4 regions of the Streptomyces sp. NPDC007905 genome follow, and region 1 is predicted to be linked to each of the others. Evidence: riboswitches for the same ligand, from Rfam matches in the RefSeq annotation. Region 1 holds a riboswitch; each other region holds the start of a gene.

The links. A riboswitch is a leader RNA that binds a small molecule or an ion and turns the genes downstream of it on or off. The one in region 1 is predicted to bind cobalamin.
Region 2: another riboswitch for cobalamin. It lies ahead of ACFZDC_RS13020 (ribonucleoside-diphosphate reductase subunit alpha); the one in region 1 lies ahead of ACFZDC_RS00520 (CbtB-domain containing protein).
Region 3: another riboswitch for cobalamin. It lies ahead of ACFZDC_RS20355 (prenyltransferase/squalene oxidase repeat-containing protein); the one in region 1 lies ahead of ACFZDC_RS00520 (CbtB-domain containing protein).
Region 4: another riboswitch for cobalamin. It lies ahead of ACFZDC_RS27370 (cobalamin biosynthesis protein); the one in region 1 lies ahead of ACFZDC_RS00520 (CbtB-domain containing protein).

Annotation. Positions count from the first base shown of each region.
Region 1 is NZ_JBIBKS010000001.1:101,087-106,243, forward strand. Features, by position in the region: gene ACFZDC_RS00505 (hypothetical protein) at 1-139, opposite strand, end outside; partial or broken gene ACFZDC_RS00510 (TetR family transcriptional regulator) at 463-549, shown strand; gene ACFZDC_RS00515 (CbtA family protein) at 860-1,633, opposite strand; gene ACFZDC_RS00520 (CbtB-domain containing protein) at 1,658-1,879, opposite strand; cobalamin riboswitch at 1,916-2,072, opposite strand; gene ACFZDC_RS00525 (histidine phosphatase family protein) at 2,166-2,759, shown strand; gene ACFZDC_RS00530 (hypothetical protein) at 2,773-2,952, opposite strand; gene ACFZDC_RS00535 (ZIP family metal transporter) at 3,252-4,079, shown strand; gene ACFZDC_RS00540 (MFS transporter) at 4,707-5,157, shown strand, end outside.
Region 2 is NZ_JBIBKS010000006.1:163,673-168,829, forward strand. Features, by position in the region: gene ACFZDC_RS13020 (ribonucleoside-diphosphate reductase subunit alpha) at 1-2,203, opposite strand, end outside; cobalamin riboswitch at 2,327-2,471, opposite strand; gene mctP (monocarboxylate uptake permease MctP) at 2,689-4,317, opposite strand; gene ACFZDC_RS13030 (DUF3311 domain-containing protein) at 4,314-4,574, opposite strand; gene ACFZDC_RS13035 (UTRA domain-containing protein) at 4,725-5,157, opposite strand, start outside.
Region 3 is NZ_JBIBKS010000010.1:317,450-322,606, forward strand. Features, by position in the region: gene ACFZDC_RS20350 (SCO2322 family protein) at 1-374, opposite strand, end outside; gene ACFZDC_RS20355 (prenyltransferase/squalene oxidase repeat-containing protein) at 371-1,609, opposite strand; cobalamin riboswitch at 1,723-1,851, opposite strand; gene ACFZDC_RS20360 (hypothetical protein) at 2,064-3,107, opposite strand; gene ACFZDC_RS20365 (XRE family transcriptional regulator) at 3,357-3,986, shown strand; gene ACFZDC_RS20370 (hypothetical protein) at 3,979-4,128, shown strand; gene ACFZDC_RS20375 (hypothetical protein) at 4,125-4,724, shown strand; gene ACFZDC_RS20380 (MAB_1171c family putative transporter) at 4,724-5,157, shown strand, end outside.
Region 4 is NZ_JBIBKS010000016.1:160,417-165,573, forward strand. Features, by position in the region: gene ACFZDC_RS27365 (cobyric acid synthase) at 1-574, opposite strand, end outside; gene ACFZDC_RS27370 (cobalamin biosynthesis protein) at 571-1,515, opposite strand; cobalamin riboswitch at 1,616-1,754, opposite strand; gene ACFZDC_RS27375 (hypothetical protein) at 1,874-2,101, opposite strand; gene ACFZDC_RS27380 (inorganic phosphate transporter) at 2,136-3,398, opposite strand; gene ACFZDC_RS27385 (GH25 family lysozyme) at 3,542-4,312, opposite strand; gene ACFZDC_RS27390 (class II aldolase/adducin family protein) at 4,500-5,157, shown strand, end outside.

The DNA of each region.
Region 1 (5,157 bases):
AGGCAGCAGCCCCCACCGCGCCGTGGCAGCCGTCAGCGGCTGTGGCCGGGGCGCCGTGCATGAGGAAGAGGCCGAGCAGGACCGCACACAGGGCCAGCAGCCGGGCGGTGCCCGGGCGGCGTGCGGGTGTGCTGCCCATCGTGGCCTGCTCTCCTTTCTGCGGACTCCTCCATGGGGGGCGGTGCCCCGCCCCAGACCATACCCGGTGGGGGTACCCGACACCTGTGGGCGGACCCGGAGGGAGCACGGCGCCGGCCTCGGGCCGCCGACGGCGGGAGCCGGACTCCGTGTCCAGTGGGCCGTAGGCGAGGATGAACCGCGGGGAGTGCGTCCGGTAGGGAACGGCGCCGTAGGTGCGGTGGCCGGTGATTCGACCGGAGGAGCGAGTGACGGAAGAGTCCTCTTCTCGCCGGGCACGGGCACCTGCGCGATTTTCGATGACTCGGGAAGTGCGGGAGAGGTGGCGCACTCCGCATCGGCGCGGACAGCGATCCCCGCTACGACCCGCGCCGACTGGTCCAGCTCCTCATCGCGGGACTACGCCAACCGCAGTGGCCACCGGCCAGGCAGTGGCCGTGGCAGGACGCGGATTTTTCGGGATCGTCATCGTTCACGAACGCGGCCCCGCCTGGTGGAACGCCGGGCGGGGCGCGAGCAGGGCCTCCTCCTCCCGGTGCAAGTGCTGCAGTTCCTCGTCCATGGCCCGTGCCTGGACTGCGGGATCGCGATCGAGGAGCGCGTGAAGTGCCGCTGGTATCACGGCAGCGGACCGCGCGGGTGTCACTCGAGACACCTCGCCACGTACCCGGCCGGCGGCCCCGACCCACCGGAGCGGTGAGGGCCTCGCCGAGCAGCGTGATCAGCGGGGAACCGGTGTCACTTCCGCACCGGCACTCGCCGCCTTCGCGTTCGCCTGTCGGGCGGCCTTCGGATCCAGTACCCGCTCGGCCAACAGCCCGAAGACGAGCCCGAAGGCGGTCCACAGAGTCAGTTGGATGGCCAGGGCCACCAGGCGGAACTGCCAGAGCAGGGTGGCCGAGAAGTCCTTCGGGACCTCGTTGACGGCCGGCAGGAACGCGTACGCCAGCCCGATGGCCAGGACGAAGAACGCCCCCGCGGCCACCGTCGCGTTCCAGTTGCCCAGCCGTGCTGCGAGGCGCTTGCCGAGGATCACGGTGGCGATCGCCAGCAGCACGCTGAGCAGCATCATCAGGAAGTACAGGGTGGTGCGCCTGCCGATGGTGTCGGGGTCGCCGACGGACGGCGGATTGGCCGGATACTTCAGGAACGGCACGACATAGACCGTGAGCAAGCCGGCCGTCGCCAGGAGCAGCGCGCTCGCGCGCGGCCCGAAGCGGCCGATCCGGCCCAGCGCGAAGCAGTACGCGAGGGCGGCGATGCCGCCGAACGCGACCCCGTAGACGAGGACACCGGTGGCCAGGCCACCGGTGGACTGCATCGTGCGGCTCACGACTTCCATGCCGTGTTCGTGGGAGTGCGCCTCTTCGTAGGCGATGGCCGAGTCGACGCGCGGCTCGCCGAGGAAGTAGGCGACGACGAGGGCGAGCAGGCCCGCGGCGAGTCCCGCGAGCATGCCACGCACCAGAAGGTTGCGGACGGTTGCCGAGTTCATGGACGGCCCTGGATTCCCGCGCCGTCAGTGGCAGGGGAAGCCGAGCAGGTGGCGGGCGTCGTGCACCCACTCATGGACGTTCTCGCCGGACATGACGGAGGTGGCGCCCTGCTCGGCGCCGACGAAGTACAGCAGGACAAGCATCAGGATGCCGAAGAAGACCGCCCAGGGGACGATCGCGCCGATCGGCAGCTTGGCGGGGATGGCGGTGGGGGTGGTGGTCGGCTGAGCGACGGACTGCGCCATGGCAGAACCTCCTGGGGAACTCGCGTCCCGTCTCGGTGGTGCACAGGACAACGGGGCGGGTCTGACTTGCCCTGCCCGCACCGCGAGCGGTGTGAACGGGGCATACAGTGGCGCGACCGTGCCGGATTCCCACCGGCTTCCGCGTTTCCGTCGTCTATTTCGCCGAGAACGTACCGCGAAGCGGAGGCGCGGCCAAGGGCGCACGGGGCGCTCACGGGCGCCCCTCAAGCCGCCGTTCCCTTGAATCCCCTGTAATTGCGGGGCCGTCGACCGCGAGAGTGAGCACGTGACCAGTCGAGTGATCTTGATCTCACCAGCCATGAACGCGGCCCTGCGCGAGGCCCGCTTCGACGACGGGTGCCCATTGGAGGAGGGCGGCGCCGCCCAGGCCCGCTCGGCGGCGAGGCTCCTCCCACGGGCCGGGCGAGCGCTCGTGGCCCCCACCGAGCGCTGCCGGCAGACCGCCTCCGCGCTCGGCCTCGACGCCGGCGAAGCGCCCGAGCTGGCCGGCCTCGACGTGGGCCGCTGGCGGGGCCGTACGCTCGCCGAGGTGAGCGCCGCCGAGCCGGAGGCCGTAGCCCTGTGGCTGGCCGATCCCGCGGCAGCCCCGCACGACGGGGAGTCGGTGCGCGAGTTGGGCAGGCGGATCGCGGACTGGCTGGACGAGGCCGCGCGGTTCTCCGGCCGGACGGTCGCGGTGGTCGAACCGGACGTCGTACGAGCCGCGACCGTCCGGGTGCTGGGAGCACCGGAGCCGGCCTTCTGGCGGATCGACGTGGCGCCGTTGAGCGCGGTCGAGTTCAGCGGCCGCGCCGGCCGCTGGAACGTGGCACTCGGCAGACCGCTCCACCTGGCGGCTACGGCTGAGAGCGCCTGGTGACGTACGGTCGGCCTCAGCTGCCGCCCACTCCCAGGGCCGCCAGCAGCACCAGCACCAGCACCAGCGTCGCGGCGCCCAGCAGGCCGTGGGCGGCCACCACGGGAACGGGCAGGTGCCGTTCCGCGGGCGTGGTCCCCTCCCCGGTAGTGGCCGGGGCGGCGGTCCGGTACACCGGCACCCAGCGGGCGAACATCGCGAAGCCGAGCAGCGCGACGGCTACGGGGACACCGAAGGAGGTCCACGCCAGGGCTGACCGGTCGGCGACGAGGTAGACGATCCAGACGACCAGTCCGGCCGCCGCGAGCAGGAAGTGGCCGAAGACGAGGGGGCCCGGGAAGCGGGTCGTGCCGGTCTGCCCGAGTACAGGCGCACCACAGCGCCGGCAATGACTTCGTCAAGCTTTCTTGAAGTTGCACTCCATGAGTTGTTAGGTAAGGCTTACCTCCTTTAGTTTCTGTGCGCTTCCCCGTGCACGTCAGACCGGAGATCGCCATGTCCAGCGCACACCTCACTCTTCTCGGCGCCATCGCCGGCCTCACCATCTACCTCGGCCTGCCCCTCGGCCGTCTCCGCACTCCCACGCCCCGCCTCAGGGCCGGTTTGAACGCCGTGGCCATCGGCATTCTGATCTTCCTCGTCTGGGACGTGCTGACCCATGCCTGGGAGCCGGTCGACGAGGCGCTGAGCAAGCACGCGTGGGGAACCGTCGCCTCCGGTGGAGCCACCCTGGCCGCGGGTCTGAGCCTCGGGCTGGCCGGACTCGTGCACTACGACGCCTGGATCGGCCGCCGCCGGGCTGCCGGCGCACGCCCTGCGGGGCCCGGTGCCGCCGCCACCGCCGAACTGGCGCCGAAGACCCGCAGTCAGGCAAGTTCGCTGGCACTGATGATCGCCACGGGCATCGGCCTGCACAACTTCGCCGAGGGCCTGGCCATCGGCAACTCGGCCGCCCAGGGAGAACTCTCCCTCGCCCTCCTGCTGATCATAGGATTCGGCCTGCACAACGCCACCGAAGGTTTCGGCATCGTGGCACCCCTGGCCGCCGAAGGGGAACGCCCCTCCTGGCTCACCCTGCTCTGGCTCGGCCTGATCGGCGGCGGCCCCACCTTCCTCGGCACGCTCGTCGGCCAGCACCTGGTCGACGACACCGTCTCGATCGCCTTCCTCGGCCTCGCCGCCGGCTCCATCCTCTACGTCGTCATCGAGCTGCTGGCCGTCGCCCGCAGGACGGGGCTGAAGACGCTCACCACGTGGTGCGTCCTCCTCGGTCTCCTGCTCGGTTTCGGAACGGACGCCGTCGTCACGGCCGCAGGCGCCTGAGCAGGCAGGCACAGGCCCTGATCGGTCCTCGGCACCCGCCCTGGATGTGGTGACCCGGAACGCCCACCGCCGCGGGACGGCTGCGGCGGGGACCGGGCCGTCGAGCGGTCGGTCCCCGCTGCCGTGTGCCGTTCAGCCGTGGGCGGAGGAGCGGTCACGCGATCCGGGAGAGGCGCGCGACGACGGTGTGGTGGGCGTTCATGGTGATCTGGTGCTCCGAGAAGCCGGAGTGTTCCTCGCCGTCGACCCCATCCGGCGAACCGGTGGCCGAGGGCCGGGTGGGCGGTGACCGTCACCTGTGTGCCCGGGTCACAGGGCCGAACTCGCTGACGGTGACGTTGAGGTCCTGGCCAGGGGCAGGCCGGCCATGAGGGCGGACGCCGCGGCACAGGCGACGAACGAGGAACGGCGCATGGGGACTTCGGCCTCTCTGAGGGGAGCTTTGCCACATGATCAGATGATCGGAGGCCAAGCTGCCGTCGTACGCGCACGTAAGGGCGCTGTGAGCGATGAGGTCCACCCCGTCACCTGCCTCGTGCCGGTTCGTGGCGGTGTTGAGGAGTGAGCGAGTTCCTGTTCACGCTGTCCTCGGCCGCCTGCGCGCTCGCGCCCAGCGCCCCCTTCCTGGTGACGGCCCGGCTCGTGGAGGGACTCGGCCGCGGCGCTGATCGTGCCCGGGGATCCCTCGCCCTGCTCCAGCAGGCCTATCCGGCGCCGTCCGCACGTTCACGGGCTTTCGGGCTCTGGGGTTCGATGGCCGGCATCGCCGCCTCCGCCGGACCGCTGCTGGGCGGGTTGGTGGTCTCCACGGCCGGCTGGCGGTGGGTGTTCCTCATCAATCTGCCCGTTGGCATCGCGTGTCTGGCGCTCACGCTGCGGCACGTGGCGCGCTCACCCCGGCGCGCCGACCGGGCCCTGGACTGGCCGGCGCAAGTGCGCGGTCGTCACCGCGGTCGCACTGCTGACGGCCGCGCTCAACGAGGCCGGGCGGCGCGGCTGGTCCGATCCTGCCGTCCTCGCCGGGCTGGGCCTGGCCGTACTGGCCACGACCGGTACGGGGGCGCTCTGTGGGCCCACC
Region 2 (5,157 bases), on a different contig from region 1:
ACTTCCAGGCGTACGCGTACATCGAGGAGAGCTTGCCGATGGTCGGGGTCTCCAGGAACAGGTTCAGGGACTGCGCCTGGTCCAGGAACGGGGTGCGGGCCGCGGCCATGTCGATCAGGCCGCGCTGCGGGATCTCCCACGCCGTGCGGTACAGCGCCCGCACCTCGGCCGGGATCCACGCGAAGTCCTGCACGGAGCCATTGGAGTCGCGCAGCGCCTCCCGGGTCCGGGCGTCCCAGACCCCCAGCTCCTTCAGGTCCTTCACCAAGTACGAGTTGACCTGCAGGAACTCACCGGAGAGCGTCTCGCGCTTGAACAGGTTGGACACCTGCGGCTCGATGCACTCGTACACGCCCGCGATGGAGGCGATGGTCGCGGTGGGCGCGATCGCGAGGAGCAGCGAGTTGCGCATGCCGACCGAGGCGATCCGCTCGCGCAGGGCCGCCCAGCGCTCCGGCCAGGTCAGGCGAACGCCCGGGAAGTGGTCAGGGTGCAGGACACCCTTGGCCGTGCGGGTCTTCTCCCAGGCCGGCAGCGGGCCGTTGCGCTCGGCCAGGTCGGCGGAGGCCTCGTACGCGGCGAGCATGATGCGTTCGGCGATCCGCGTGGACAGGGCCCTGGCCTCGGGGGAGTCGAAGGGCAGGCGCAGCTTGAAGAAGACGTCCTGCAGGCCCATCGCGCCGAGGCCCACCGGACGCCACTTGGCGTTGGAACGGCCCGCCTGCTCGGTCGGGTAGAAGTTGATGTCGACCACGCGGTCGAGGAAGGTCACGGCCGTGCGGACCGTCCTGTCGAGGCGCTCCCAGTCGAGATCGCCGTTCGCCACGAAGGCACCGAGGTTGACCGAACCCAGGTTGCAGACCGCCGTCTCCCCGTCGTCCGTGACCTCCAGGATCTCCGTGCAGAGGTTGGAGGAGTGGATGACGTGGCCCGCGGTCGCCGTCTGGTTGGCCGTCCGGTTGGCGGCGTCCTTGAAGGTCATCCAGCCGTTGCCGGTCTGCGCGAGGGTGCGCATCATGCGGCCGTACAGGTCGCGGGCCGGGATCGTCTTCCTGGCGAGACCGTTCGCCTCCGCCTCGCGGTAGGCCGCGTCGAACTCCTCGCCCCACAGGTCCACCAGCTCCGGGACGTCCGCCGGGGAGAACAGCGACCACTGCTCGTCGGCGTTGACCCGGCGCATGAACTCGTCCGGGACCCAGTGGGCGAGGTTCAGGTTGTGGGTACGGCGGGCGTCCTCACCGGTGTTGTCGCGCAGCTCCAGGAACTCCTCGATGTCGGAGTGCCAGGTCTCCAGGTACACCGCGGCGGCACCCTTGCGCCGGCCGCCCTGGTTCACCGCGGCCACCGAGGCGTCCAGGGTCTTCAGGAACGGCACGATGCCGTTGGAGTGCCCGTTGGTGCCTCGGATCAGCGAACCGCGCGAGCGGATACGGGAGTACGACAGACCGATGCCGCCGGCGTGCTTCGACAGGCGGGCGACCTGGTGGTAGCGGTCGTAGATGGAGTCCAGCTCGTCCAGCGGGGAGTCGAGGAGGTAGCAGGACGACATCTGCGGGTGCCGCGTGCCGGAGTTGAAGAGCGTGGGGGAGGAGGGCAGGTAGTCGAGGCGGCTCATGAGCCCGTAGAGCGCCGCCACTTCGTCCACGGAGCGGACGGTGTCGTCCTCGGCCAGGCCCGCGGCGACGCGCAGCATGAAGTGCTGGGGCGTCTCGATCACCTTGCGGGTGATGGGGTGCCGGAGCAGATAGCGGCTGTGCAGGGTGCGCAGGCCGAAGTAACCGAAGCGGTCGTCGGCCGCCGCGTCGATCAGCGAGTCCAGACGCTCGGCGTGCAGCCGCACGAACTCCGCCGTGCGGTCGGCGACCAGGCCCTCGCGGTGGCCCACGGCGACGGACCCGGTGAAGGACACGACGCCCTGCGAGGCGGCCTCGGCCCTGATGGAGAGGGTCAGCAGCCGGGCGGCCACCCGAGAGTAGGCGGGGTCGTCGGAGATCAGTCCGGCGGCCGCCTCCGTGGCCAGCTCGCGCAACTCCGCCTCGTCGGCCCGTGCGGACCGGCCGCGCAGCGCGGCCGCGGCGACGCGGCCGGGGTCGGCGTCGGGGAGGTCGGCGGTCAGCTCGGTCAGGGTCCGCAGCAGCGCGGCACCGGGACCGTCGGCCTTCAGGTCGCTGACTGAAGCCGGATCGGCTGGCGCGATGGTCACGTGGGGCTCTCCCTCGCTCGGCACGGGGCCTTGCGGAGGGCAGGGGCAGCACGAGCGCGCACGGCGTCGCGTCCACCGGCCCACTCCACGAGGCCCGGACGTCTCAAGGCACCCGGACCGGACGGCCGGGCGCGCGCTGACGGCAGGTCCTCGGACTGGACAGGCGTGCGGATGCACGCAAGTACACCGTTGCGGGACAGTTCCGGATTCGCACCGGATTCCCCTGCGGCGACAGCGAGGATGAGCATACATCTAGTGCCGGGCTGTGGTGTCACCCCCAGATGTTGTGTCTGTTGCGTGTTGCGGTGGCTTCAGAGGGTCAACTCGGGGTGGGCGCGGCGCTGTCGTCCAGCCGGACACGGGGTTCCGGTTCCGCTCGGGTGCGCGAACGGAAGCGGGCCGCCGTCGGTCTAGCCGTTCGGCGGCCCGCTGGGGGTGGTGTGTTGGTGCTCGAGCGGTTCTGCGCGCCCCTACAGGGGCGTGATTCAGTGGCTGGCGCCCGCCGTGGCCGGCGGCAGTTCCACCTCGACTCCCGGGTCGCCCGCGTCCGCCGTGTAGTCGCCCGGCCTGGTCTCGTCGAGGCCCTCGGCGGCCTTCACGGCCTTGAGGACGAACGTGAGGACCACGGTGACCGCGACGTTGAGGACGAACGCCGTCAGGCCGATGTAGCCGATCTCCCCGATGCCCGGGATCTCCTTCGCGGAGCCACCGAAGTGCTTCTGGGTCGGCGAGGCCACCCCGTAGGCGGCGAGCGTGCCGTAGACCATGCCGACCGCCCAGCCGGCGAGCAGTGCCCAGCGGTGGAACCATCGGGTGAACAGGCCGCCGACCAGGGCCGGGAAGGTCTGCAGGATCCAGATCCCGCCCAGCAGCTGGAAGTTGATCGCCACCGTCTTGTCCATCGTCAGGACGAAGACCAGCGCGCCCACCTTCACCAGCAGCGACACGATCTTGGAGACGCGGGTCTCCTGCTGGGGCGTCGCGTCCGGCTTGATGAAGTCCTTGTAGATGTTGCGTGTGAAGAGGTTCGCCGCCGCGATGGACATGATGGCCGCGGGCACCAGGGCGCCGATGCCGATCGCCGCGAAGGCCACACCGGCGAACCAGTCCGGGAACATGTTCTCGAACAGCTGCGGAATCGCCAACTGCCCGTTGGTGACCTTCACTCCGGCCGCGATCGCCATGAAGCCGAGCAGCGCCAGCAGGCCCAGCATCAGGGAGTACAGCGGCAGGATCGTGGTGTTGCGCCGGATCACCTCACGGCTCCGGGACGACAGCGTCGCGGTGATCGAGTGCGGGTACATGAACAGGGCCAGGGCGGAGCCGAGCGCCAGGGTGGCGTAGGTCCACTGGCCCGCCTCCGGTGGGGCCAGCGCGCCGCGCGGCTTGCCGGTGGCCGGGTTGACCTGGCTGAACGCGTCGGCCGCCTTGGCGAAGATGTCGTCGAACCCGCCCAGCTTGATCGGGATGTAGATGATCGCCACCGCGATGACGAGGTAGATCAGCGTGTCCTTCACGAACGCGATCAGGGCGGGGGCGCGCAGACCCGACGAGTACGTGTACGCGGCCAGCACGCCGAAGGCGATCAGCAGCGGCAGGTCCTTCACGAACCAGTTGGTGTTCTCGCCGCCGCCGACGCCCATCACGTCCAGCACCGCCTGGATGCCGACGAGCTGGAGCGCGATGTACGGCATCGTCGCGAGGATGCCGGTGAGCGCCACGGCCAGCGACAGCCCCTTCGAGCCGAAGCGGCCGCGCACGAAGTCCGAGGTCGTGACGTAGCCGTGGCGGTGCGAGACCGACCACAGGCGGGGCAGGAACGTGAAGATCAGCGGGTAGACCAGGATCGTGTAGGGCACCGCGAAGAAGCCGGCCGCGCCCGCCGCGTAGATCGCCGCCGGTACGGCGACGAAGGTGTACGCCGTGTACAGGTCGCCGCCGAGCAGGAACCAGGTGATCCAGGTGCCGAACGACCGTCCGCCCAGGCCCCATTCGTCCAGGGAGTGCTCGTTGTCGGCCCTGCGCCAGCGCGCGGCCAGGAAGCCCACGACCGTGACGGCCAGGAAGAAGAAGATGAAGACGCCGAGCGCGACGCCGTTGACGCCGTTCTTCACTTCGCCGCACCCCCGTCCCCGTTCCGGCGGCCGCGCTGATCGCGCTGCCACAGCTGGTACGCGAGCATGGTGAGCGCGGTGGAGATCAGCACCCACAGCATCTGGTACCAGTAGAAGAACGGGATCCCGATGAACGCGGGGTCCGTCTTGGCGTACGAGCCGACCCACAGCAGCGCCGCGAAGGGCGCGACGAGACACAGGCCGATGATCACGCGGACCGGCGTTACGACCGGTCTCACTTCAGGCGTTTCGGACATGCCACGGCTCCGTCCCCTCACTGATCACCTGTAATGTGCAGGCAATCTAGGTGACGCTGTCGTGGCAGCGGAAGACCTCGTCGCCATATCGGCATGTCGATTTCGGGGTCGAGGTGTGAAGACACCGACCCGGTCAGGCCGGGGGCCGCTTCACTCCACGGGCCGCTTCAGACGTGCCACGAACTTGTACCGGTCACCGCGGTACACGGACCGCACCCACTCCACCGGCTTGCCCTCACGGTCCAGGGAGTGCCGGGAGAGCATCAGCATCGGCAGACCCACGTCGGTGCCGAGCAGACCCGCCTCGCGCGGGGTGGCCAGCGAGGTCTCGATGGTCTCCTCCGCCTCGGCGAGATGGACGTCGTAGACCTCGGCGAGGGCCGTGTACAGGGACGTGTACTTCACCAGCGAGCGTCGAAGCGCCGGGAAGCGCTTGGCCGACAGGTGGGTGGTCTCGATGGCCATCGGCTCGGCGTTGGCCATGCGCAGCCGCTCGATGCGCAGCACACGCCCGCCCGCCGTGATGTCGAGCAGCTCGGCGAGCCGGTCGTCGGCCGTGACGTACCCGATGTCCAGCAGCTGG
Region 3 (5,157 bases), on a different contig from region 1:
CGGGCGCAGGCCGTGCGGCGGGCGGGCGGGGTCTCACCGGACGGGGCGTCAGCGGCCGTGCCGAAGTCGAGGACGAGTGCCACGCGTTTCACGCCCGGCTTCGCGGGTGTCCCCGCGCAGATCCCGGCGAAGTCCGCCGCGCCGCGCGGCCGGCTCGCGTCCGCGGAGTCCACGCTCACCGCGAAACGGAAGCCCTGGACGGCCCCGTCGTCCGGGCGGGCCGTCGACGGCCCTTCGGTGGCGTACGTCCAGTGGCCGCCGTCCCGTTCCCAGAACGACCAGTAGCGGTAACCGGCGGCGTGCGCCTGGGCGGCACCGGCCACGAGGACGAGCGCGGCGACCGGCAGGGCCACGGCACGGCGGACGGCGGTCACGGCTGCCGCTGCTTACGGCGGCCGCTGAGCAGGAAGCCGATGCCGATGCCGATGCCGGCGACGATGCCGACGCCGACGATCCACCAGACGCGGGTGCCCGAGTCGTGCTCGTCATGGTTGCCGGGTTCCTCGGCGCGGGCGGCCGACTTCGGGGCCGGGCCGGTCGCGTTGAGCGCCCGCACCAGGTCCGTACCGCCGAAGTCCCGCGGCTCGGCGCCCACCGCGTGCGCGGCGAGGATCAGCTGGGCACAGGCGGCCGGGCCGCTCTCCCGCGCCCACTTGGCCGCGTTCTTCTCCAGCCAGCCGTACGGCTTCTTCGCCTGTGCGGTCCAGCCGTCCGCGGCGAGTGCGACGACCGTGTCCGCGGTGTTGCCGTAGTCGGGCTGGTCCTCGGCGCCGGGCAGGGTCGACTTCAGGTATCCGGCGGGGGTCAGGGCGTTGGCCAGGTAGGACGAGGCGTTGTTCGCCACCTCTGCCGGGGTGAGCTGCTTGTCGGAGTTCGTGCAGCTGGAGCCCTGCTCGGGAGCCTTCCCGGCCCTGGTCACGAAACCCTTGCCGAGCGCGCCGAGCACCGCGGCCGCCGTCGCGTCCGCGTTGGCGAACAGCTTGCCCTTCTTGTCCGGCTGGTAGGGGAGGGCTCCAGCCCCGTCGTCGTCGCAGGGCAGGGACCACTTGGCCAGCAGGTCGTACGGGGTCTTGCTCCCGGTGTGCACCCGGGCCGGGTCCTGGCCGACCGAGGCGAAGGCGCCGATGACGACGCTGGTGGAGTTGGTGTCGCTCGGGCCGCCCGGCGAGTAGCCCCAGCCGCCGTCCTTGTTCTGGACCGTCGTCAGCCAGACCAGGGCCCTGCGGACCTCACCGCCGTGCCCGCCGAGCGCCTGCAGGGCCTGGACGGCGGCGGCCGTGCTGTTGGTGTCGGGCTGGGCGCCGCCCTTGCCCGCACAGGGCTTGGCGGTGTCGGCCCGGAACGCGGCGAAACCTCCGTTGTCGCACTGCTGCCCCGCCAGCCAGTTGACGGCCGACGCGGCGGGACGGTAGCCGAGCGTCCGCTGCGCGAGCAGCGCCAGCGACTGGCGCCAGACACCGTCGTACGTCGGGTCCGCCTTGCCGAACAGGCCGGACGGAAGGGTCACCTTCGGGGACGGGGACGGGGACGGGCCGGCGGCCGTGGCGGGCGCGGCTGCGGCCAGCACGCCTATGGCGGCGAGAGCCGCGGCACTGCGGCGGACGTTCATGGTCGGCGACTGCCTCTCCTGCGGGAACCGGCAGCGCACGGGACCACCCCGGGCGGCTCGGCTCCGTAAACCTCGACGGTGCCGTGCGCGACGGGCCGCCGCGCACGCGAGCCGGTCAACGTCCCGTCCGGAGCGGTCCGGCTCACCGTCCGCGGGACGGTTCACGGTTGCGGGTCAGCGCCGGAATTGCACCGGCTTCCCCCCGTACAGGTGTGATGACGACCCCGCCACTTTACCGGCCGCCGTCAGCGGGCCGAGGGGTGGCTGTGGGCACACGGGGGCGGTGACCGGGGTCACGCCCACGGCGGCGCGTGCGCCGCACCTCGATCCGCGTCCCGACCACGTGGTGCCGGCCCCGCCGGGCCGTGGACAACCGGAGGAGTTTTTAAGGGCGGTGGGGCAACGCCCCCGCTGGTGCGGGGCGGTATCGCAAAGGCGCTTGTGCTCAGCATGCCTAGGCCGCGTGCGGCCAAGACGTCGGGACGACGGCCGCGCTCAAGTAGTGGGCCATCCCGCGCAGGGCGTGCTCGCACTCTGCCGGGTCCTCGCCCTCCGCCACCCAGTGCGCGAGCCGGTCGGCCGGCCCTGCGTGGCCGGCCGCCGTGACCGGGTCGCCGGGCCGCCGGGTGAGGACCATGCGCTCGGCGCACGGCTCGTACGTGGCCGCCGGGTCCAGATGCAGGTGGGTCAGCCGGCCCGTCGCAGCCGGATAGGCGAACTGGATCGCGGCCGCCCGCTGCCGGGTCGGAGTCACGTCCGGGAGCCCGCCGGTGGCCAGGGCGGCGGCGGCTCGCACGAGGTCGACGCCGGTGGCCCGTTCGACCAGCAGCGGGATCAGGTCGCCGGGCAGGTGCGGGACGACGTCCGTGACGAGCGGGCCACGGGCGGTGAGCCGCAGGCCGATGTGGACGACGGTGTGGGCGAGGCCGAGCGCGCGCACGGTCCGCTCCACCGTGTGCCGCAGGAACGGGTTGTGCAGCAACCCGTCGTGGGCGTGCACGGAGTGCCGCAGCGGCTGCCGGGCGGGCGGCGGGCCCGGCGTCGTACGGGTGAGCGCGGCGATGCGGACCTCGTCGTCCAGGACGACGGCCTCGGCGGAGACCAGCGGCCCCTCCGTGTCCTCCCGGCCGGCCGGGAGGATCTTGTGGCGGGCGAGGAGTGCCGACAACGCGGCCGGGTCGGTGCAGGCCGCGGCCGTCTCGTACGGGATGCCGGGTAACGCCAGCCGTGCGGCGAGCCGTGCGACGCCGGTCAGGTGCTCGCCGGCCCAGGTCAGTACCCCGCGGACCCGGTGTCGTGCCGCGTAGCGCGCGACCGCCACGGCGGCCGCCTCCCGACCGGGGTCGGCCACCAGATGACCGGCCAGGTAGGGGCGCGCCCAGGCGGGCGGGGCGGTGCCGACCAGCACCACCGGGTGGGCCGCCGCGATCCGCGCCAGCGGGTACTCGTCGTACGCGGCACGGCGGCCGGTTCCGAGGAGAAGAACGGACTGCGGCATCGGAGCCTCACCTTCGTGGGGAGAAGGCGGACAGAGGAACGCCCCGGATGCTGCTCCCCCATAGGCAGCACCCGAGGCGGGTCGATCTTGCTCTCCGTGCCCTGATCCTCACCCGACACACCCTCAACTGTCAACGATTGCTGCCTATTTCCGCAGTCGGCGTTGTCATGTCTGGTCGGCGCACGGGTGACCCGGTAGCCTCGCGTCAGCTCAGCCACGGAACGGACGACGTGCCCAGGGGGGACCTCGGTGAGTGACGCCTACGCCCCGCTGGCCGACGTGCTGGACCGGCTCGGAGAGCTGACCGGCCGGCCCGGCCGGCTGTCGGAGGTCCTGGACGTGGCCGGGCTCTCCCACCGCACCGGCATCCCCGTCGGCGTGGTCGTCGAACTGCTCTCGGGCGGCCGGGCACCGGAGGCCTGTCTCGCCCAACGGGTACGGCAGCGGCTGGACTTCATCCGGGAGACCCGGCGGCGGCCCGACGGCAAGCGGTACTCGCTTGACGAACTGGCCAGGATCGCCGGAACCAGCCGGCAGTGGTTGAGCGAGTGGCGCAAGAGCGGTATGCCGGGCCTCGAACACACCGACCGGCTGCGCAGGTTCTTCGGCCTGTCGGCGGGCTTCTTCACCGCCGACGAACAGGAGGCGCTGCACGAGGCGCTGCAGCCGGTGGTGCAGAGCCTGGAGGCGGAGGCGGACCCGCTGCTGCGGCTGCGGGAGAGCGGGCTGGTCAGGCTGGCCGCGCGCGCCCCGCAGATGAACCCCCGTCAGCTGGCCACGCTCGCCGACCTGGCGGAGATGATCATCACTTCGGAGCGGGCGGGGAGTTCGGGGGAGGCGAAGGGGACCGCCGCCTTGAGGGGTGCCGGGCGTGCCTGAGCCGGTGCTGGCCGTAAACGATCGTTTTCCTTGCGGGAACATGCCCTTCCGGCCTTCCTGGTCCTATGGTCGCCCAACGCCCGCCGAACTCGACCGCAAGGACGACGACCGCAAGGACGACGACCGCAAGGACGACGCATGAGCCCCGACAGATCGCCGAAGTCCCGCAGAACGACAAGTTCGCCGAAGCGGTTCCTCGACCGGCTCGTCCGCGACACCGCCCGGACGCTGACCCCGCCCACCGGGCCGAAGGCGTTCCTGCACGCGGTCTGCGCCACGCTCAGCCCGCAGCTGGACCGCCCGATCCGCCTGAAGTTCGTCGCCTTCCCACCCGGCCTGGACGTCTCCGGGGTCACCTTCGCCATGGACGAGGAGTACATCGTCGTGGTCGAGGAGCGGGCGCCGGACGAGCACCAGTTCGTCATCGCGGGGCACGAGATCGGCCACATCCACTACCAGACGCTGGACGTGCACTACCCGGCCGGCATGCCCGCGGCGGCGCGCCGGCTGCTGTCCCAGGCCGAGGAGGACATCCCCTGGGACCAGGTGGTCGCCATGGCCACCCGGTCGCCCGCTGCCGCGGCGGCCGAGGCGGAGTGGGAGGCCGAGGAGTGCGGGCTGCGGCTGGCGGCGAAGTTCTCCAGGGTCGTCGGCCCGGGCGCGGCGGCCGGGCGTACCACCCAGGACACCCTCACCGGCCGGCTGTCGTCCTCGCTGGGCAACATCGGCGGGCCGTGATGCGCTGGGACCTGGCGGGTTCGTTCACCGCCTACGCCGTTCCGGCCGCGCTGCTCGCGGTGGCCTTCGTGATCAAGCTGCCGCTGCTGCGGCGGGCCTGGCAGGACCCGATCCTCCGGGCCACCGCCCTGCTGCTCGGGATCGGCGCCGTCGTCTTCGCCTCGCTGCCGCCGGCCAGTCTGCACCGCATCAACGAGATCGCCGGCGTCCCCAACTTCGCCGGGCTGTGGGTGTATTCGCTGCTCACCGCCTACTGCGGGGCCTGCCTGTGGCTGATCATCACCTGGCGCGAAGCCCCATCGGCGGTCCGCCGCCGGCGCACCCGTACGGTCTGGATGGTCTACGCCGCCATCATCCTCGGCCTGTGGACGACCTTCCTGCTCGGCGACCACCATGTGGAGCGGCTGCGGGACCTCGACACCTATTACGCCAA
Region 4 (5,157 bases), on a different contig from region 1:
CGACCAGCTCCTGGTCCTCGGGCGAGAGCAGGGCGACGGTCCCGAAGAAGGAGGCGAAGACGCCCCCGCGGTCGATGTCGCCCACCACCAGCACGGGCAGCCGCGCGTTCCGCGCGATCCCCATGTTCACGATGTCCGTCCGCCGCAGATTGATCTCCGCGGGCGAACCGGCCCCCTCACAGATCACCGCGTCATACGTGCCCCGCAACTCGGCCAGGCAGTCCAGCACGGTGCCGAGCAGCCGCTGCTGGCGCCCGCCGTGATACCCGCGTGCGCTCAGCTCGCCCACCGGCTTGCCCAGCAGCACCACCTGGCTGCTCTGTTCGCCGCCCGGCTTGAGCAGCACCGGGTTCATCAGCGCGGTCGGCTCGACCCGGCAGGCCTGGGCCTGCATGGCCTGCGCCCGCCCGATCTCCGCGCCCTCCCGGGTGACGAACGAGTTGAGGGACATGTTCTGCGCCTTGAAGGGCGCCACCTTCACGCCCTGGCGCACGAGCCACCGGCAGATCCCGGCCGTCACGACGCTCTTGCCGGCGTCGGAGGTGGTGCCGGCGACGAGGAGACCACCGTTCACTTCCCACGTCCCTTCACGAGTCGGCGCCCGGCGACCGTGACGCCGAGCGCGAGCAGGCCGACGCGGCGGGAGAGCCGTACGGCCCGGTCGATGTCGGTGACCCGGACGGCCCGCCCGGTGCCCCCGTTCAGAACGGGCCGGTGTTCGACGCGGCCGCCGTAGGAGAGCGTCCCGCCCAGCCGCACACCGAGGGCGCCCGCGAACGAGGCCTCCACGGGCCCGGCGTTGGGGCTCGGGTGCCTGCGCGCGTCGGCCTTCCAGGCGTGCAGCGCGCCGCGGGGATCGGGGCCGGCCGCTGCGGCGAGCACGGCGGTCAACCGCGCACCCGGCCACCCGGCGACGTCGTCGAGGCGGGCGGAGGCCCAGCCGTAGCGCCGGAAGCGGGGCGACTTGTGCCCCACCATCGCGTCCAGGGTGTTGACGGCCCGGAACCCGAGCAGCGCGGGGACCCCGCCCACGGCACCCCACACCAGCGCGCCCACGACGGCGTCGGAGGTGTTCTCGGCGACCGACTCGACCACGGCCCGGGCGATCCCGTGGGTGTCCAGCGCCTGCGGATCACGGCCGCACAGATGCGGCAGCCGCTCGCGGGCGGCCGCCACGTCGCCGGCCGCGAGGGCGTGCCCGATGACCCGGGCCTCCCGCGCGAGGGAAGTACCCCCGACGACGGCCCAGGTGGCGGCGGCGGTCAGGGCGACGGAGGCGGCGGGAGACCGGCGTACGGCCCGTTCGGCGAGAGCCCCGAGCGCGACGGCACCCCCGGCGCACACCCCCGTGTGCAGCGCCCCCCACCCACGGTGGTCGCGCCACAGCACACGTTCCACGGCCCCGGCGGCCCGCCCGAACGCGGCGACCGGATGCCCCCGGCGCGGATCGCCGAGGAGCAGGTCGCCGAGAAGGCCGGCGGCGGCGCCGTACGCGTAGAAGCGATCGGCACCCATCGGCTCAGCCGGCCGCGGGGGCAGGCAGAACCCGGTTACTGAACCTCAATCGGCAGCCGCGCATGGCGATATGTCCTCACTCAGGGTGTCCGCGCCCTGGTTCGACGAGACCGGCGGTGAGAGTTCCTGGCTCCCGGGATTCCTTCCCCGGTGACAGTGGCGGGACCGCGCCGGATTCGCACCGGCTTCCTCTCTGCCGCCGTACATGGCCCGGGCAGTCCACCACGCGCCCGGAAGGGCCGTCAACTTGCCTTTGACCTGCGAGGGGAGAGTGTGCTGAGCCCCACACCGGTGAGGTCCGGGCATGCGGAAGGCTCCTTGCCGGGACACGCCGGCAAGGAGCCTTTCGGACGGTGGGTCAGGGCTTGGCCACGATCAGGTAGATCCCGTAGGCCACCGCGGCCGCGCACGCGGCGAAGCACACGTACGCACCGGTCGCGGTGAGCGCCGCCGAGTTGCCCTGCGCGGTGGCCTTCTCGCGTCGCGACAGGCCGTTGATGCCGAGGGTGAACAGGGCCACCACGCCCACCGTGAACGCGAGGCTGACGCCGAAGACGGAGCCGAGAGCCGCCCAGTCGATCTTCATGGGGATGCTTCCTTCAGTTACCGGGTGCTCGGGGTCAGACCGTCGCGGCCGGCGGAACCGCCGGCGCCGCGGTGTCGGTCGCGGCCGGAGCCGGGATCGTGGCCGTCAGGTCCTCGGTGACGGTGAGGGTGCCCGTGGGCGGCGGGGTCACCGCGGCGATGGCGGCGGTCACCACGCCGGCCGGCTCCTCGGTTCCGTCGACGGCGTTGACGTTGGCGCTGTCCACGACCTCGCGCCGGGAGAACTTCCAGATCGCGGCGCTGGCGCCGACCAGGAAGACGGCGACGACCGCGGTGCCCCAGTCGCCCAGGTCCGTGACGGACTCGGCGAGCGCGCCGACCAGGGCGGCGGCCGGGAGGGTGAGGGCCCAGGCGACGACCATGCGGGTCGCGGTGGACCAGCGGACCACACCGCCCTTGCGGCCCAGACCGGCACCCATCACCGAGCCGGAGACCACGTGGGTGGTCGAGAGGGAGAAGCCGAGGTGGGAGGAGGCCAGGATGGCGGTGGCCGCGCTGGTCTGGGCGGCGAAGCCCTGTCGCGGCTCCAGGTCGGTCAGGCCCTTGCCCATGGTGCGGATGATGCGCCAGCCGCCGATGTAGGTGCCGAGTGCGATGGCCAGACCCGCGGAGAGGATCACCCAGGTGGGAGGGTTGGAGCCCGGGGCGATGGCACCGCCCGCGATCAGCGCCAGGGTGATGATGCCCATCGTCTTCTGCGCGTCGTTGGTGCCGTGCGCGAGGGAGACCAGGCCGGCGGAGGCGATCTGACCGGCGCGGTAGCCCTTGCGGGTGGCCTCGCCGTCGGCCGTGCCGCCGATGCCGTAGGAGAAGCGGGTGGCGAGCATGGCCGCCACACCGGCCACCACCGGGGCGGCGACGGCCGGGAGCAGAACCTTGGTGACCAGGACGTCACCGTGGACGGCGCCGAAGCCCGCGGAGGCGACGGTGGCGCCGATCAGGCCGCCCATCAGAGCGTGCGAGGAGCTGGAGGGCAGTCCCACCAGCCAGGTCATCAGGTTCCAGAGGATCGCGCCGACCAGGGCGGCGAAGATGACCTCGGGACGGATGCCGTTCTCATCGACGAGACCCTTGGAGATCGTGTTGGCGACCTCCACGGAGAGGAAAGCGCCTACAAGGTTGAGGGCGGCGGACATGGCCACCGCGACCTTGGGCTTGAGCGCACCGGTCGAGATGGTCGTGGCCATCGCGTTGGCGGTGTCGTGAAAACCGTTCGTGAAATCGAACGCGAGTGCGGTTATTACCACAATCGCGAGGATCAGCGAGAAGTTTTCCATTTACCCAGGCAATCGTTCGAGGTCGTTGGCTGTTGGACCGTAGGCAACCTGGGTGAACGGAAGATGAACTGGGGCAGGCGTGAGGGTGTCGATAACAGGGGATCGGAGTTCCGTTCGCGCCCGACGCCCCATATGCCGCTTGGCTACCAGCCCCGCACGAAGGCCCGCAGCCGGCTCGGCGGCCCGTTGAAGAGATTCTGGTCACCCGGCAGGCCGCCCCGGTCGCCGTATTGCCAGAAGGTCCAGTCCGACCACCCGCCCGGCAGCGATCCCGGGCCCGAGGAGCCGTGACGGGCGATCCACAGAGCATGGTCCGAGGCGAAGGCGCGGCTGTCGCCGGTGCAGGCGTCCCACCAGTCGGCGGTGGTGTAGATCACCGGGCGGCGGCCGGTCTGCCGTGCGACCTCCTCGCTGAAGGACCGGATCCAGTGGACCATCTGCCCCTGGCCCAGCCCGTAGCACTTGTCCCGCCTGTCGTACGGGTTGTACTCGATGTCGAGCGCGGGCGGCAGCGTCCAGCCGTCCGCCCGCCAGTCGCCGCCGTGCCGCACGAAGTACGCGGCCTGCTCGGCGCCCGAGGACCTGTCCGGCCGCGCGAAGTGGTACGCGCCGCGGATCAGGCCGGCCCGGCGCGCGCCGTCGTACTGCCGGTCGAAATAGGGGTTGCGGTAGGTCGTGGCCTCGGTCGCCTTGACGTAGGCGAACCGAGCGCCCTCCGACCGTGCGGCCGGCCAGTCGACGTGCTTCTGGTAGGACGACACGTCGTGCCCCCGGGGCAGGCCCATCGCGGCCACCGGCGACACGGCGCAGACGGCGGACGCGGCCTGGGCGCCCGCGAGGGCCAGCGCCGCCGTGGCGGCGGCGAGGGCGCCGACGCGGTGGCGGAAGCGGGAGGATGTGCGATCACGAGCCATGCGTCCCCCTGGAGAGGCGGCGGAACGTCGTCCAGCGAGCAGGAAAGATCATTGAATGACCGGCGATCGTGTGGAAAAGCCGATTCCGGATGTTTCAAGGCCATGTCCACCCGTTCGGCGGTGCGACTTCCGACCTGAAATGCGCGGGCGGACCGCCCCCTGCCGGGCCGGCTGGCAGGATCGCGGCATGGCTGAACAGCGGCGGAATGCGGAAGAGGAAGCGGCGCGCGTCTGGCAGGCGCTGGTCGCGACGGCCCGCCGGACCGTCGCCGACGGGCTGGTCGTCGGCACCTCCGGTAACGTCTCGGCGCGCGTCGGGGACCTCGTGCTGGTCACGCCTTCGGGCGTGCCCTACGACCGGCTGACCCCGGACGACATCACCGGCGTCGACCTCGCCGGTGAGCAGGTGCTCGGCGCGCTCGTGCCGACCAGCGAACTGCCCATGCACCTCGCCGTCTACCGCACCACCGACGCCCGCGCCGTCGTCCACACCCATGCCGTGCACGCCACGGCCGTCTCCACTCTCGTGACCGGGCTTCCCCCGATCCACTACATGGCCGCCGCCCTCGGCGGCCCCGTCCGTGTCGCGCCCTACGCGACCTACGGCACCGACGAGCTGGCAGAGAACATGCTCCGCGCCCTCGCCGGCCGCTCCGGCTGCCTGCTGCAGAACCACGGCACGATCACCTACGGCACCACCCTCGACCAGGCCTACGACCGCACCGCCCAACTGGAGTGGATGTGCCGCCTGTGGCTGACGGCGTCCTCGGTACCGGGGCTGACGCCTTCCCTGTTGTCGGAGGCACACATGGCCGAAGCCGGGGCACGTTTGAAGGGGTACGGCC